Regions from separate parts of the Undibacterium sp. Di27W genome, predicted to be linked through region 1. Evidence: predicted binding sites of a transcription regulator. Region 1 holds the regulator's gene; each other region holds the start of a gene.
What was found. Region 1 encodes LexA, which represses DNA repair genes until DNA is damaged. Its sites were predicted from a motif close to ACTGTATNNNNATACAGT; they were not measured.
Positions count from the first base shown of each region.

Region 2: ruvA (Holliday junction branch migration protein RuvA) is a predicted target of LexA. The motif match lies at 2,768-2,785, and genes of this name have one in related genera.
Region 3: dinB (DNA polymerase IV) is a predicted target of LexA. The motif match lies at 1,437-1,454, and genes of this name have one in related genera.

Region 1 covers NZ_JBMPOS010000005.1:368,396-372,633, forward strand. Annotated here, with positions in the region: gene rplI (50S ribosomal protein L9) at 1-235, opposite strand, end outside; gene rpsR (30S ribosomal protein S18) at 262-546, opposite strand; gene priB (primosomal replication protein N) at 556-855, opposite strand; gene rpsF (30S ribosomal protein S6) at 884-1,252, opposite strand; gene lexA (transcriptional repressor LexA) at 1,516-2,172, shown strand; gene lon (endopeptidase La) at 2,419-4,238, opposite strand, start outside.
Region 2 covers NZ_JBMPOS010000023.1:18,055-22,292, reverse strand. Annotated here, with positions in the region: gene ACO0LF_RS29025 (2-keto-4-pentenoate hydratase) at 224-1,048, opposite strand; gene ruvB (Holliday junction branch migration DNA helicase RuvB) at 1,098-2,168, opposite strand; gene ruvA (Holliday junction branch migration protein RuvA) at 2,172-2,753, opposite strand; gene ruvC (crossover junction endodeoxyribonuclease RuvC) at 2,878-3,420, opposite strand; gene ACO0LF_RS29005 (GIY-YIG nuclease family protein) at 4,189-4,238, opposite strand, start outside.
Region 3 covers NZ_JBMPOS010000002.1:349,387-353,624, forward strand. Annotated here, with positions in the region: gene ACO0LF_RS06315 (PAS domain-containing protein) at 1-840, opposite strand, end outside; gene ACO0LF_RS06320 (thioredoxin family protein) at 860-1,330, opposite strand; gene dinB (DNA polymerase IV) at 1,627-2,784, shown strand; gene ACO0LF_RS06330 (substrate-binding periplasmic protein) at 2,792-3,565, opposite strand; gene ACO0LF_RS06335 (HD domain-containing protein) at 3,623-4,159, opposite strand; gene ACO0LF_RS06340 (M16 family metallopeptidase) at 4,234-4,238, opposite strand, start outside.

The DNA.
Region 1 (4,238 bases):
TTTGTACGGTCAGACCGGACAGTTTTTCGCCTTGAGCTTGAGCTGCTGCCAATTTGGCGGCTGCTGCTTTTTCCAGTTCAGCGCGTTTTGCTTCGAATTCAGCAACTGCAGCTGTCGTAGCACGACGAGCCATACGTTGTGGAATCAAAAAGTTACGTGCATAGCCGTCTTTAACGCGAACTACATCACCCAGATTGCCGAGATTAACGACTTTATCCAACAGAATAACTTGCATATTTTTCTCCTTTACCTTGTCGTCAATTACGCTGTGTGCAAATCAGTGTATGGCAGCAACGCGAGGTAACGTGCACGTTTGATTGCAGTGTCAACTTGACGTTGATACAGCGCTTTTGTACCGGTCAAACGTGCTGGCATGATTTTGCCGTTTTCTTGCACGAAATCTTTCAGTGTGTCGATGTCTTTGTAGTCAACTTTTTCTACATGTGCTGCTGTGAAGCGGCAGAATTTTTTGCGCTTGAACAAAGGGTTTTGTTGTTGACGCTTTTGCTTCAATTTGCTTTTGTCGAATTTTTTACCGAATGCCATTTTTGGCTCCTAATCTAGTAAATGTGTCCCGAATTCAGTGACGTGAAAAACGAGACTTTTGCTATTGCGATTTTTGCGCGCTAAAAAACCGGTGAATTCCATGGGCTGTTCCAGAGCAATTTCTGTAAAACGCTGGGATATTTCACCAGCAGCCATCGCAGAAATCTCAAACTCGACCTGCCGAACTGTGTTCGCCTCACGAGTTTCTGAACTATGCATCAAGGTAGCAGAAGCTATCGGGATACCGGCCGGGGTGTAGCGCAATGCACTTTTTTCCACAATCCGGGCTACGAGCTTCAGCTGATTCACTATTTTTTTACGCGACCTTTGTCAATTATTAAGCAGCAGGCGCTTCAACACGTTGCGCTTTTGCAGCATCTTCTTTCTGAACAGCTTTCATCATAGGAGAAGGTGTTGTTTCTGCTTTTTTCAATTTGACTGTCAGGTGACGCAAAACAGCATCATTGAATTTAAATGCTGTTTCCAACTCGAGCAGAGTTTCAGCATCGCATTCGATGTTCAAGCAAACATAGTGTGCTTTTGCCAATTTTTGAATCATGTAAGCCAATTGACGACGGCCCCAGTCTTCAACGCGATGGATTTGACCACCACGGGCTACAACACTTGCCTTGTAGCGCTCGATCATTGCAGGAACTTGCTCGCTCTGATCTGGATGTACGATAAATACGATTTCATAATGACGCATATATTCTCCTTGTGGACAATAAAATAGCCCGCCTCGGCGTCAAGACGAGTGCGGGAAGAGGAAAGCCGATAATAATAACCCAGTTTTTCATATTGATCAATTAGATCAGTGGCTTAGCTAAGTTATAGGCCGTTTTTCCATTGATAGTGAGGTATTTTTTCACATTTACTGGCGATCTCAGGGATTTTGACTTGCATATTCAGCTTTACTGTATAAAAATACAGACTGCTTGTATATACAGCACCTTAACACTAGAAAACGCCATGCTCAAACTCACTTCCCGCCAGGAACAAATCCTGAACCTGATTAAAGACGCCATTCAAAACACGGGCTTTCCCCCTACCCGTGCCGAGATTGCGACAGAACTGGGGTTCCGCTCAACCAATGCGGCAGAAGAACATCTGCAAGCCCTGGCACGCAAAGGCGTCATTGAAATTGCAGCAGGCACTTCACGCGGCATACGCCTGCTGGAGTCAGAGTTGTCCAGCCATATCACGGGCAAGCAACTGACCTTGCCCCACCCAGCCCTATTGCAGCTTGCCCTGCCACTGGTTGGCCGCGTTGCCGCTGGCTCGCCGATACTGGCCAGTGAACATATAGAATCCACTTACCATGTAGACCCAGCCCTGTTCTCTGCCAAACCAGACTTCTTGCTCAAGGTACGCGGGATGTCCATGCGTGATGCGGGCATACTGGATGGCGACTTACTCGCAGTAAAAAAAGCCGACAGTGCTCGCAATGGCCAGATCGTAGTTGCACGCCTGGGTGATGACGTGACCGTCAAGCGCTATAAGAAGACCGGCAGTTTGATAGAGCTGATGCCGGAAAATCCGGATTACCCTGTCATCAAGATTGGTGATACGGAAGAAGATTTCGCGCTGGAAGGCCTGGCTGTTGGCCTCATGCGCAACTGGGTTTGAGGTCAGCCCGGGCGTGATTTTACCCTCTCGTTTACGTCACGCCCGGGCAGCATCTCAAGCTGATATCTCAAGCTGATATCTCAAACTTACGTGTTTCTGCCCGCCGGCAAGCCTTTCCTGCATCCTCTCTGCCCCTCCCAATAAGCACCAGCCCTTTGAGTGATTAAAAAGCGAGAGACATAAAAAAAACGTCCGGATTTTCCGGACGTTTTTCATTTCAGAGCAACAAGCTGTTGCCTCAGAAACTTAGTGCTTAACAACCGTCGTATCTGCAGGAGTTTCCGTAGTCGCTGCAGCCGGCGTTGCAGCGGCTACAGGAACAGGCTCATCCACCAAAGGAACAGGCTGGGTTTCCAATGCGATTTCCAGAACCTTGTCTATCCACCTGACCGGGATAATTTCCAGCTTGTTTTTGACATTGTCCGGGATCTCAGTCAGATCCTTGGCATTTTCCTCAGGTATCAACACAGTCTTGATACCGCCACGGTGAGCCGCCAGTAATTTCTCTTTCAAGCCACCGATAGGCAATACTTCACCACGCAAAGTGATCTCACCTGTCATGGCGACATCAGCACGCACTGGAATACCAGTAAAAACTGACACCAAGGCCGTGGTCATGGCGATACCAGCAGACGGGCCATCTTTTGGTGTAGCGCCTTCAGGTACGTGGATATGGATATCACTCTTCTCGAACACATCTGCCTTGATACCCAGACGCTTGGCGCGGCTGCGTACCACTGTGCGGGCTGCCTCGATCGATTCTTTCATGACATCGCCCAGAGTACCAGTACGGATAACGCCACCTTTACCTGGCATGGCTACCGCTTCTATGGTCAGCAAATCGCCGCCCACTTCCGTCCAGGCCAAACCGACTACCTGACCAATCTGGTTATCCTTGACTGCAACGCCAAAGTCATAGCGACGCACACCCAGATATTTATCCAGGTTCTTGGAATTAACCGTGGCTTTTTTCTCGGTCTTTTTCAACAAGAGCATTTTCACGACCTTGCGACAAATCTTGGAGATTTCCCTTTCCAGCGAACGCACGCCAGCTTCACGTGTGTAATAGCGAATGATGTCGCGCAAAGCACTTTCTGCCACCGTGATCTCGCCCTCTTTCAAACCATTGTTCTTGATTTGCTTAGGCAGCAGATAACGTTGTGCAATGCTGGTTTTTTCATCTTCGGTATAACCTGAGAGACGTATCACTTCCATCCTGTCCAGCAAGGCTGGCGGGATATTGTAGGAGTTGGACGTCGCCACAAACATCACATCGGACAGATCAAAATCAACTTCAATATAGTGATCCGAGAAAGTATGATTTTGCTCAGGGTCCAGGACCTCCAGCAAGGCAGATGATGGGTCGCCACGGAAATCAGCACCCATTTTGTCCACTTCATCCAGCAGGAACAAAGGATTGCGCACGCCGACCTTGGACAGGCTTTGCAAAATCTTGCCTGGCATGGAGCCTATGTAAGTACGGCGATGGCCACGGATTTCTGCCTCATCACGCACACCACCCAAGGCCATACGTACAAACTTGCGATTTGTTGCACGGGCGATGGACTGCCCCAGCGAGGTTTTACCCACGCCTGGAGGACCTACCAGACACAGGATAGGTGCTTTCAGCTTGTCAACGCGCTGTTGCACTGCAAGATATTCCAGAATGCGCTCTTTGACCTTATCCAGGCCAAAGTGTTCGTCTTCCAATACTTTTTCAGCATTCGTCAAATCATTATTGACCTTGGATTTTTTCTTCCATGGCAAATTGACGATGGTGTCGATGTAATTGCGTACGACAGTTGCCTCTGCCGACATAGGCGACATCATCTTGAGTTTTTTCAACTCATTCTGTGCTTTGTCGCGGGCTTCTTTAGGCATTTTGGCGGCCAGGATTTTTTTCTCCAGTTCGTCAATATCAGCGCCCTCTTCACCCTCGCCCAGCTCTTTCTGTATCGCCTTGACTTGCTCGTTCAGGTAATACTCGCGCTGGGATTTTTCCATCTGGCGCTTGACGCGACCACGGATGCGCTTTTCAACCTGCAGGATATCGAGCTCGCCTTCGA
Region 2 (4,238 bases), on a different contig from region 1:
CAGTATAAAAAAGAGCTAAGCAAGATTGAAAAAGCACTCCGGCGGAGTGCTTTTTCTTTGCATGTATAGTTTGTGAAGCAAGGTCTGCACTAGATTCTGCTAGCTCTATACAGCCAGGCAGAGCAAAAAAATGGCTGACATCGTGCAATGTCAGCCTTTTTTTATGTCGCCATCCAAAATATTTAATAGTAATTAACAGTTATTGCTGAGGTTTTAACTGCTTTTAAGCAAAACTGACACTTAAGCCTGGTAGAGGGATGCCTGAGAAGGCGGTGCCCCAGGTTTGCCCTGCTTGTACTGGATAAGCATCCGTCCAGGTGCCCGTGGTGATGATTTCACCTGCCTGCAAAGGCGGGAATTGCGGCTGTTTTTGCAGCAAGCCATGCAGGTGCCAGATCGCATGTAATGGGCTGTCCAGTACATTGCTGCCAAAACCGGCGCTCAACAAAGTGCCATCGCAAGACAATGAGACGCTGGCATTGGCCAGCAACTCAGCCAAGTGCTGGCGGCTGGCGCTCGACAGGATGCGCGGCTCACCGATCAGCAGGGTGCCGTGCAAGCCCAGTGCAGCTATCGCATCGGCTGCCTCAAACTTCCAGTCAGGGTAGGGGCTGACGACGATCTCTATGCCATGGGCCATCCATTCCAGGCAATCTGCCAGCTCTTCTATGCAGGCGTCGGCAGCAGGTGTCCTGCCGAGCTTGAATACCACTTCCGGCTCTATGCGTGGTTGCAAGGCTCCTGTCAGGCTTTGGTAGGCGTGGTTATCTTCGACATAGCGCACCGTGCTGTCAAACAGGCTGCTCCAGATAGGTTCGCGTATGGCGGCTTTCTCACCATACTTGGTCCACAGCTTGCGGTTGGTAAAGCCCAGTTTGCGGCCTATGCGTACCTCGCCTTCGGCTGCACGTATGGTGTCGGATGCTTTGGCAATGTCATACGCATCAGCGATGCTTAATTCAAATTGCCAGCTCAGAGGATTGAGGTGCTGGGTACGTGCCCGGGCTTCGAGGAAGGTGTAGGCGTGTTGTTCGGCTAGTAAGGACATGGCATCAAATTCGGTTGGATTGAGCGCAAACTAGGAAGTGATCGGCGTATTAGCTACCACCCCATAAGTCACCGTTATTGCCCGATTTGGGCATGGTCACGCCAAAATGCTCATAGGCGGACGGCGTTGCTATCCTGCCTCTGGGCGTGCGTTGCAAAAAACCCTGCTGTATCAAATAGGGTTCCAGTACATCTTCTATGGTGTCGCGTTCTTCGCCTATGGCTGCTGCGACATTGTCCAGACCTACCGGGCCGCCACCAAATTTAAAGAGGATGGCTTCCAGCAGTTTTCTATCCATCAAATCAAAACCAACGGCATCGACATCCAGCATTTTCAATGCTGCATCGGCAATGTTTTTGGTGATTTCGCCATTGCCCTTGACCTCGGCATAATCGCGTACCCGTCGTAACAGGCGATTGGCGATACGAGGCGTACCACGCGCCCGCTTGGCGATTTCTCGTGCACCATCAGCCTGTATCGGTGCACCCAGCAATGATGCTGAACGGCTGACGATCTTGGTCAATTCTTCTGGGGTATAAAATTCCAGTCTGGCGACAATGCCGAAGCGGTCGCGCAAGGGGTTGGTCAGCATGCCAGCGCGGGTAGTGGCACCGACCAGGGTGAAGGGCTGTAAATCCAGCTTCACGGATCGCGCTGCCGGGCCTTCGCCTATCATGATGTCGATCTGGTAGTCTTCCAGCGCCGGGTACAAAATCTCTTCTACGACAGGCGACAGGCGATGTATCTCATCGATGAAGAGCACATCATTGGCTTCCAGATTCGTCAGCAGGGCTGCCAGGTCACCGGCACGTTCCAGCACCGGGCCAGACGTCTGGCGCAGGTTGACACCCATCTCGCGCGCAATGATATGTGCCAGCGTGGTTTTACCCAGGCCTGGCGGGCCAAACAGCAAGGTGTGATCGAGTGCTTCACTGCGCTGCCTGGCCGCTGTGATGAAGATTTCCAGCTGCCCGCGTATTTTTTCCTGGCCCACGTATTCATCAAGCTGTTTGGGGCGCAGGGCGCGCTCTATCGCCTCTTCATTGGGGGAACTGGGCGTGGCCGAGATAATGCGTGGCTCGCTGAAGTTGGATGAAAGATTGTCGGTCTGTATCGTCATGGCTTAACCCTTGGACAAGGCTTTCAATGCCAGCTTGATACCATCAGAGACGCCGCTACCTGCAGGTACGGATTTCATGGCCAGCAAGGCTTCCTTGTCGGAATAACCAAGTGCCTGCAAGGCATTCAGGATGTCGGCGCTATGGTCGCCTGCTGCCAGGGCTGCAGTGGCAGTGCCCAGGTCTGCACCCAGCTTGCCTTTGAGTTCCAGCAGCAAACGTTCAGCAGTTTTCTTGCCTATGCCGGGCACACGGGTCAGGCGTCCGGCTTCCTGCAGGGTGATCGCCTGCGCCAGGTCGGCTACCGACATGCCAGATAAAATGGATAAAGCAGTACGGGCACCGACGCCGCTGATCTTGATCAATTGTTTGAAAGTGCTGCGTTCTTCTGCCGTGCCAAAACCAAACAGGACGTGGGCATCTTCACGTATCGCCAGATGCGTCAGCAATACCACTTTTTCACCCAGATGCGGCAGGTTATAGAAAGTGCTCATGGGCACATCAACTTCATAGCCCACGCCCTGGCAATCGACCAGCAATTGCGGAGGATTCTTTTCTATCAGAGTGCCTGCAATGCGACCTATCATGAGACTGCTTTCATACTGTATGAATAAGCAGTGATAGTAAACGATTCTGGCGCATTTGACGAGGCAAATGCGGGGAAATTATATGGATATTGCAATGCTGCAATATAGTGGGTTCCGCCAGAAGCTAGCCGACCAGGCGTCCACCCTTGACGCGCAAGCCCTTCTTGGCAAGGCCGGGAGCAATTGCACCCAGCGTCGCCAGGGTATCTCCACTATGGGCATGGCAAATCGCCACGCCCAGCGCATCGGCAGCATCACTGCCAGGCAGGCCGGATAAAGCCAGCAGGCGTTGCACCATGTCCTGTACCTGTTCTTTCTTGGCACGACCATGGCCAACCACGCCTTGCTTGACTTGCAGGGCTGTATATTCAGCCACTGCCAGATCCGCCGCCACCAGCGCGCAAATCGCCGCACCGCGGGCTTGCCCCAGTAACAGGGTAGATTGCGGATTGACGTTGACGAAGACTTTTTCTATGGCCGCGCAATCGGGCTGGTAAGTGCGTACTATTTCTGAAACACCTGATAATATGGTTTTCAGGCGTTCGGGCAAAGTGCCATCGATGGTCTTGATCGTACCCGAGGCGATATACGTCAGCTTGCTACCCTGTTTATGAATGACGCCAAAACCGGTGGTACGCAAGCCGGGGTCTATGCCTAGGATTTTCATGAATTGTTTTGTTGGTATCTGTGAGCTTGCGTTGGTGCTGCTGAGAAGGGCTTGCTGGGGAGTATAGCGTATCAGTGTGGATTTTTATTTGTTGCTATGTGAGTGGGTGATTACTTTTGTTTATTGTTATTTGTGATTGATGTACGTGGCATGCTGCGAGTTGTTATTGCTTTGTGAATTATATTCGTGTGTTGCGAACGCCGCTGGAGCTACGTTAACTTGGTTGGTCATTTGTGGATGACACTTATCCTGGTTTGTATCGTTGTATGCCGTCAGATTAAATAGGTTACCCCCCTCAAATTCGTCATTCCTGCGCAGGCAGGAATCTAGTGTCGTTTGTGATATGCCGAGGTGTTTATTGCATGCGCAAATATTCCTTGCATGCCGGGGTTGTTGCTACTTGCGAATGATATTTGTGTACAGCGAACGCCGCTAGGCTCCAGCCTTCGCTGGAGCGACGTTAACTTGATTGGTCATTTGTGGATGACGCTTAGCCCGGTTTGAATCGTCGTAATGCTGTACGGTCAATTCAGTAAATATCCTCAAATTCGTCATTCCTGCGCAGGCAGGAATCTAGTGGCGTTCTTGGTATGCCGAGGTGCTAATTGCTCACGAAGATATTTCTTGCATGTTGGCGTTGAAAGTATTGGCGAATGGTATTCGTGAACAACCAACGTCACTGGAGCGCCAGCCCGGTAGCCTCCAGCCTTCGCTGGAGCGACGTTAAGATTGGTTATGGCACGTCAGCGGTAAGGAGCTTGGAGAGATTCAGATAATATCCAAATACAAATCCCGCCAGTAAGGATTGGTTTCTTCAA
Region 3 (4,238 bases), on a different contig from region 1:
GCGCTCGGTGATATCGATGTGTGTGCCCACCATGCGCAAGGGCTTGCCCTTGCTATCCCACTCGACGATGCTGCCTAGGGACATGATCCAGCGCCATTCACCCGCGCGGTTTCTTTGCCTGAACTCGGCATGGTAATCGGCATTGCCCTGGGTGGTGGCATGATTTTTATAGGCGTGCTTGAGATGCGGGACATCATCTGGATGCACGCCCGTACCCCAGAAATAATCCCAGAATTGTTGGGGGGTACTGAAGTCACCCGGTTCATAGCCCAGCATCTGCAAATACTCGGGGCTGAAACTACCTTCACCCGTTTGCAGATTGATGTCATACAAACCCTGGTTTGATGCTTTCATGACCAGGCGACGCTGGCGCTCGGCCGCCTGCAATTTTTGTTCGGTCAGTTTGCGCTCGGTATTGTCACTGAGAAAACCATGCCAGAGCACACTGCCATCATCGAGTTGTTCAGGGGTGGCGTCGCCGACTACCCAGCGATCTTGCTGGCCAGGAGAAACGATGCGGTATTCCTGATGCCAGGGACTGAGCTCGGCGAAGGACTTGCGCACGGCGACTATCATCTTGGGCAAGTCTTCGGGATGGACTTTGGCAAACATGAAGCTGGCATCTTCACGTAATTGCTCAGGCTGGACGCCAAAAAATGCGACTACCGCATCGCTGGCATAGGGCAGGCAAAAACGGCCATCAGGATAGCGCCGGAATTGATAAAACATGCCCGGCAGACAGCGTGAAAAATTCGATAACAAGGCATGGCTGTGCTGTAAAGCTGCCAGCTCGGTTACTTCCGAAGTGAGCTTGGCAGACATGGCAGGATCTTCAGACATGCTTGTTCATTTTGTATGCTTAGCGGTACAGTGCGGTGATTTCATCAAAGAAGTCGTACACCCCTTGTTCACTCATCTTGCGCGCATTCGACAATTCACCGCCCTTGGATGCATACAAGACCGTGTTATCCGGTCTCAGCAATACCGCCGCTGGTATGCCTTTCTTGGTGGGGTTGCCATATAAATCGACCAATTCCTTGTTTTTATCAAACTGCCCTACATTCACCTTCACAGTGATGAACTTGCTGGCTAGCAGAGGTTCATTCTTGCCATGCATGGATTTATCCAGCTCCAGACAATCCTTGCACCAGTTGGCACCAAAAATCACCAGGACTTTTTTATCTGTTTTTTTTGCATCTGCCAGGGCCTTATTGACAACAGCCTGGGCATCCGCCGCTTCATCATAGGCTTGTGGCGTGGCAGCGCTGGCCGGACTGATACCTGTAAGCAGACTGAATGCAAAAATAAGGGAAAGCAGTTTTTTCATCATCGTTCCGTCAGAAAATTCAGGGAAAAAAGCAGGAAATGCAGTATCGGTCTATCTTAGCGCAAACTGCATCTGGCTGTAATTCCTTGTTGTGGCTAAAATCAATTTTGCTGTATGTATATTCAGTTATATGTCGGTTTCGGGATAAAATAAGGGATTAGCGTATAAGCATATGAGCTTGCCAGGACTTTTTTTGAAAAAATTATCGATAGGGGCAGTGATTGCTCTTACCCAGCGACAGAAAAGTGCGATGCAGCCACGCTGCCAAGTGATGTATTTCCAGGCGATTTTTAATTGCTATGAATAATAAACAACGCCGCATTGCCCATTTGGACATGGATGCTTTTTATGCATCTGTTGAGCTGTTGCGATATCCCGAACTGCGGGGGCAGGCGGTACTGATAGGTGGCGGCTCCGCGCACCGCCCCATACCCAAAGGCGATGGCACGCATGAGTTTTCTAGGATAAAAGACTATGTTGGCCGTGGCGTCGCAACCACGTCGACTTATGCAGCGCGGGCACTGGGTATCTTTTCTGCCATGGGCATCATGAAGGCTGCGAAACTGGCACCGGATGTCTTTTTGCTACCGACGGATTTTGAATCCTATCGTCACTACTCCCGGCTGTTTAAAGAAGCAGTAGGCAAGATTGCCCCAAAAATTGAAAACCGTGGCATCGATGAAATCTATCTCGACCTGAGCGAGCACCCGCAAGAAACACGCGCCCTGGCCAGCAGTTTGAAACAGGCAGTCTTTGAGTCGACGGGTCTGACCTGCTCGATTTGTGTGGCACCCAACAAGTTGCTGGCAAAGATAGGCTCTGATCTGGAGAAGCCTGATGGCCTGACCATCCTGGATATGGAAGATGTGCCAACACGGATATGGCCCTTGGCCGTGAAAAAAGTCAATGGCATAGGCCCAAAATCAACTGAGCGCCTGGCGAGCCTGGGTATCAATACGGTTGGTGAACTGGCAAGTGCAGACCTGGGTTTGCTGCAAACCACTTTCGGCAGCAATTATGCTGGCTGGCTCTACAATGCGGCGCGTGGTATTGATGACAGAGAGATTTCCACCGAGTCAGAACCCAAGGTCATCAGCAGAGAAACCACATTTGACCGTGACCTGCATGCCGTTCATGACAGGGCGGTTTTGACAGATATTTTTACCGATCTCTGTACGCGCCTGGCGAGGGACTTAACAGTTAAGGGCTATCGCTGTAAAACCGTAGGTATCAAGATCCGTTACACGGATTTTCGTATCTCTACACGTGACATCACCATTCCTGTGGCGACAGCTGATCCTGCCATCATACGCAGGACGGCTGGTGAATGTCTGCGCAGAGTGGCCTTGGAAAACCGGTTTCGCCTGTTAGGTGTCAGGGCCAGTGCCCTGGTGCGAGAGGCGGATGTCCGCAATGAACGTCAGGTCAGCCAGGGTAGTTTGTTTGATGAAACCTAGTGGGCTGTCAGGGCTGGGTATTTTGCATTTGCTGGAAATACAGGTTTTCAATTTTCCTGAGATTGAGTTTTTCCAGATAGGGGTTGATGAGTTGTTGATATTTCAAGCCACGCTCATTGCGCTGGAAGCAAATGTGCAAGGAGAAATTGATGACTTCTTTGGGGTGGATAATGATGCTTTCCTGACTGTTCTTCAGGCTGCTTTCCGTGATCAGCAATTGACGCAAGACATCCTTGCTGATGACGACCAGGTCGACCCGCCCTGCTATCAGTTTGCGTAAGTTGCTGATGTCTGAAGGTGCCACATCAAGTTTCAACTGTTCTTTTTTAACCTGGGCATCAAATTCCTCGCCATTGGCATAGTCTTGTACCACTCCTATGGTCAGGCCCTTCAGATCTGCATAAGCTTTCCAGTCGAAATGACGCTCTTTTAAAGCCGCCAGGCCGATGATGCTATTGCCTAAAGGAGCTGAAAAATAACAGGTTTTTTCCCTCTCCTTTAAATAAAAGGCAGGAAAGTAGCCAGCGTAAGAGGGATCATTCTGGCCCAGTTGCACGGCGCGGCTCCAGGGTGTGTAACTGATATGGGTATCCATTCCCGCCTGTAAAGCTGCCGCCTTGACAATGACAGACGTCAGTCCTTCATCTGGCAGATGTGAGCCTACATAGGGCGCCCATTCCAGCGAGGCCAGTTGCATGGCAGGCCTGTCGGCAGCCAGAGACGACACTCCTGGCAGGCAGCTGGCAATGATCACAAGTGAGCGAAAAAACCGGGCACTCATAGCATAGGGACTAGCGTTAGTAAAAACTGAGTGTAGCGCAAGTAGGCGGAAGCAATTTTAAGAGATAGTTACATGACTGCTGCGTTGTAATCTTTCAGTGCCATCTGCGGCGATTGCCTCAAATACATCATCCAGCGCGGTAAACATATCCCACTGATCAACTTGTTTTTGTATCGCAATAGTCTCGATGAGTTTGAGTTCCAGTTCCGCCTCGCGCTTACCTTTCCATAATTTGTCGGCAGCAGCGACAGATAATTCTTCCAGGCTCAAGTCACCATGTTGCCATTGTGCATGGGTGATGCAACACCGGGCAACTATTTTTTGTACCCCATGATCCAGCAGCATTTTTTCACCGGCAGGCTCATGCAGGGAACCCGGGCCGTCTAATTCATTGGGGTGCAGGATTTTTCCGGCGTCATGGATGGCGACACCAAGGCGTATCAGATTTGCATCGAATTGCAAGTCCATGTTTTCAAACTTTGAAATCAGTATTTCCGCTGCTTCTCCGACCAGTTTGACATGGGTCAGCAGGCGTTCTGATGCACCAAGTCGTGATAGCAATTGGTAAGCTTCGGTGGTTGTTTTAAGCATCATGAGCAATCAGGAGAAGTAATAGGGCTTGCACAGAATGAAGTACAAGCCCATTTCTTAAAAACTGCCAAAACTCATTATT